2 regions of the Thalassorhabdus alkalitolerans genome follow, and region 1 is predicted to be linked to the other one. Evidence: a T-box and tRNA genes for the amino acid it is inferred to sense, from the RefSeq annotation. Region 1 holds a T-box; the other holds one or more tRNA genes.
The links. The T-box of region 1 lies ahead of ACFPU1_RS07645 (valine--tRNA ligase). A T-box ahead of a tRNA ligase gene usually reads a tRNA of that ligase, here a tRNA-Val.

Region 1 (2,205 bases):
AACAAAGAGGTCAAGGGCCTTAGAAAAAGAGTATGTCAGATTGGTGGAGCTTCACGTCCGGCTGTATAAACGCTTATATGGCTTTTCCTCTCATTTATACGAGCAGCATTATAAACAATCCCCTTCCTGAGCGGAAGGGGATTGTTTTCTAATAGGATGTGACCAACCGTGTATGATTAAGGTGTAAAAAGGAAATACAAGTAAAGAATAAGGAGAAATATCAAAAGGAAAACGTCTACTGTAGTGGGGAGAAATAACGTTCTGAGTAACTGAAAGCAAACCAAAGGCAAAAGGAGCTGTGCAAAAGCCTGCCGCAGCCGCTTCATCCATAAAGGCCAGCGAAACCGGCGCTTTTTTTTCTTGTGCGGGGGCTTATATGGAGGGGGACCGTAATAACCTGGATAATGTCCCATAAAATCAAGACTCCTTCAAAGTATTATTGTATAGTTTATGCACGTACGTTTGAATTGTTGCGGAGAAGTGAGCTGATAGAAACAAGTAACAAAAACACACGAATCATTGACGAAAAAAACAGTTTAAGAGTAAAATATAATATAATACTGTAGTGTTATACATACATTTATAATCATGCTATGAGAGGAAGAAGTACATTCCTATCCACCTTCAGAGAGAGGAACTCCAGGCTGTAAAGTTCCTTAGGCAGGAAGAATGGAAAGTCATCCTTGAGCAGCTTCTTTGAACAGAACAGTAGGAGAAGCCGGGAACATCCGTTATCTGTCCAGAGTGTACAGCATTGCTTTATACATATGTTGCTGTGAACAAAGGTGGCACCGCGAATGGCTCTCTTCGTCCTTTGATGAGGAGAGTCTTTTTTTATGATATTTTATAGTGATGGTACTCAAATTGATGTCATAACAGCAATCAGGAAGATGGATGACAAACGTCTCAACTGATGTTAATTAAGGAGTGAGAATGAATATGTCGAATAAAGAAGTTTCAATGCCTACAAAATATAATCCTCAGGAAACTGAAGCAAAATGGTATCCGTACTGGCTTGAAGGGAAGTTCTTTGAAGCAGAAAGAGATGAAAAGAAAGAACCTTACACGATAGTTATCCCTCCCCCAAACGTTACGGGCCGTTTACATTTAGGACACGCCTGGGATGCAACGCTGCAGGATATTATTGCCCGGTCAAAAAGGATGCAGGGCTACGATATGCTTTGGCTTCCAGGCATGGATCACGCCGGGATTGCAACACAGGCAAAGGTGGAAGGCAAGCTCAAAGAAGAAGGTAAAAGCCGTTATGATCTTGGAAGAGAAAAGTTCCTTGAAACTTCTTGGGAATGGAAAAAAGAATATGCAGACTTTATCCGTCAACAGTGGTCTAAAGTTGGTTTGTCGCTGGACTACTCACGTGAACGTTTTACCTTGGACGAAGGACTTTCCCAGGCAGTAAAAGAAGTATTTGTCCGACTCTATAACAAAGGATTAATTTACCGGGGAGAATATATTATTAACTGGGACCCATCGACCCAGACGGCTTTATCAGATATTGAAGTGGAGTATAAGGACCTGCAGGGTCACTTTTATCATATGAAGTATCCTTTGGCTGATGGTTCCGGCCGCCACATTGAAGTCGCGACAACTCGACCTGAAACGATGCTTGGAGATACTGCGGTGGCTGTTCATCCAGAGGATGAACGATATAAAGAGCTGATCGGAAAGAAAGTGACTCTCCCTATTGTAGGGAGAGAAATAGAAATTGTGGCTGATGATTATGTAGATATGGAATTTGGATCCGGAGCTGTGAAGATCACTCCTGCCCATGATCCTAATGATTTTGAAATTGGAAACCGCCATAACCTTGAGCGAGTGCTTGTGATGGATGAAGGCGGAAAAATGAATGATAATGCAGGGAAATACCAGGGAATGGATCGATTTGAATGTCGAAAGCAAATTGTAAAAGATCTTCAGGATGAAGGGATTCTGTTTGAAATTGAAGATCATGTACACTCCGTCGGACATTCAGAAAGAAGCGGGGCGGTAGTCGAGCCATATTTATCTACCCAGTGGTTTGTAAAAATGGAGCCTTTGGCAGACGCAGCACTTGACCTGCAGAAGAAAGAGGAAGAAAAAGTTCACTTTGTACCTGACCGTTTTGAAAAAACCTATCTAAGATGGATGGAAAATATCCGTGACTGGTGTATCTCCCGTCAGCTGTGGTGGGGACACAGAATTCCTGCC
Region 2 (2,205 bases), 270 kb from region 1:
ACACTGCAAAGGTATTTAAGTCAGGCTGCAAATAAAGGTCAGATTTATTTATCGTAGAAAAACCGGTGATTGATGAGCCATCAAACATTGTTTTTCCTTCTACTACGTCGTCAATTTTTTCCGCAGTTACTGTTACGTTTTTTAAAGACCCTTCGATATCCACAAATTGCAAGTGCAAAAGATCTACATTTTTCTTTTCAATTGTCTCTTTAATTGCTGCTACTGTTGGTTCTTGTGTTAAAACAATACTCATTTTATAACACTATCCTTTCACATATAATGTAAACTTAATTAACATCGGCTGTTATATGTAATCTTAAAGACTATAAAAAATGTTTGCAACGACATTGTGAGATAATCTAACATAGGTTTTTCATTTGAGAAGGATAACAGTACCAAATGAAAGTGGCACAGTGATGTTCAGTATGGGGGATTCTCCCCTCGTCCATTTCGTCAACAGGGATATTACAAATAACTGTTCCTGGCTCCTGGCTTTCAAGAGGATATAGTATAAAAACTGATTGTTTGGGAAGAGCTGTAGGCAGGAGGTGGCGTATATGTTCCAAGTCATTAATGGTGATGTATATTTACATGGCGGGGCCTTAAAAAAAGGATCAGAGAGGCCTGATGTCACAGAAAAGCAGATCATCCCTGTCTTTTGTCTGGAGGCAGGAAAGCATGAATATATAGAAGTGATTGACTTACCAGACAACATTGGTTTTGAGTGGATTTATCCTGCCGACAGCCTTACTATACAAAAAGCAGATTCTTTATACTTTTATAAACAGGCGAGAAGTTTATACGTGGTGTATGAAGAAACTTTCCGCAAAAAGGGTTGGGATGGACCGATTAATATTTCACAGACTGTTCAGGAAGTATCAGAGCAGGTGCAGCAATCGGGTGAATTCCAAATGCTTATGCTGGATATCGATGAAGAAGATGATGAGACGTTATTAATCTTTCACACCATTCTTGTAGGAGAAGGGAACCTTATGAGAATTCGGGAAATGATAGAGAAAAGGATACAAAAAATGTTCTTTAAAGCGGAACGGAAAATAGCCATGGAGGTTATTGAAAAAGAAGAGAATACAGGATGAAGAGACAGGGGAAACCTGTCTTTTTTCATTAAGTTAACGATCGATTGTTTGATGGACCATGAGGGTTGCGAGGAAGTCCTAGTAACTCAGCTTAGTTTTAAAAATAAAAACACCCCATGGAATCCAAGGGGTTGAGTAGTTTATGTATGGTGTCCCGTACTGGTCTCGAACCAGTGACCTCCACCCTGTCAAGGTGGCGCTCTCCCAACTGAGCTAACGGAACGTGTTAGGAATATCTGCGACTATTATAATTTACAATGTTCCTTAATTGTTGTCAATATGTAATAACTTTTTCATAAGAAAAAAGAAGAGGTGTGTATAATATCTATTTAGGAGAACGAAACACATTCCGAAAAGAAAGGCGTGGTTTGGTGAAAACGGCGTATACCAATGCTGTCATTATAAATGGTGAAGGAACAGTGGATGGAAAAGATACACTAATTGTTAACGGGGAAATGGTCCAGGGTATAATTTCATCAGCAGAAATTCCTGCTGACTATGAAAGAGTTGATCTGAACGGACGTTACATAACGCCAGGCTTAATAGATGTCCATACACACCTGGGAGTGCATGAAGAAGGAGTAGGAAAGCCGGGAGCGGACTTTAATGAAACAAGCGATCCCGTGACACCGGCTGTGCGTGCTATCGATGGGATTAATCCGTTAGAAGAAGGATTTGAGCAGGCAAGACAAAGCGGTGTGACCACTGTGCAGGTGATGCCAGGAAGTGCCAATGTCATTGGCGGTGAGATGTGTACGTTAAAGACGGCAGGAACGATTGTAGATAAAATGGTCATCCAAAGTCCTTCCGGAATGAAAGCTGCGTTTGGGGAAAACCCAAAAACTGTCTATGGTTCCCATGGAAAAAAGCCTGTAACACGAATGGGAATCGCTGCAGCCTTCAGGGAAGCATTTATTCAGGCGGATAATTATATTCGCAAACAGGATAATAGTGAAGTAAGGGAGCGCAGCCTTGGGATGGAGCAGCTGGCAAAAGTCCTTAAGAAAGAAATCCCTCTTCGGATTCATGCTCATAGGGCAGATGATATTGTCACAGTACTCCGTTTAGCAAAGGAATTTGATATTAGCCTTACACTTGAGCACTGTAC

Region 2: it has a tRNA-Val gene. The T-box ahead of ACFPU1_RS07645 (valine--tRNA ligase) is inferred to sense a tRNA for this amino acid. The anticodon was not compared.

The regions. Positions count from the first base shown of each region.
Region 1 covers NZ_JBHSOZ010000003.1:982,785-984,989, reverse strand. The annotation lists gene ACFPU1_RS07650 (hypothetical protein) at 1-130, shown strand, start outside; T-box leader at 585-818, shown strand; gene ACFPU1_RS07645 (valine--tRNA ligase) at 940-2,205, shown strand, end outside.
Region 2 covers NZ_JBHSOZ010000003.1:715,690-717,894, reverse strand. The annotation lists gene glnA (type I glutamate--ammonia ligase) at 1-253, opposite strand, end outside; gene ACFPU1_RS06240 (hypothetical protein) at 558-1,097, shown strand; tRNA gene ACFPU1_RS06235 (tRNA-Val) at 1,245-1,320, opposite strand; gene ACFPU1_RS06230 (amidohydrolase) at 1,469-2,205, shown strand, end outside.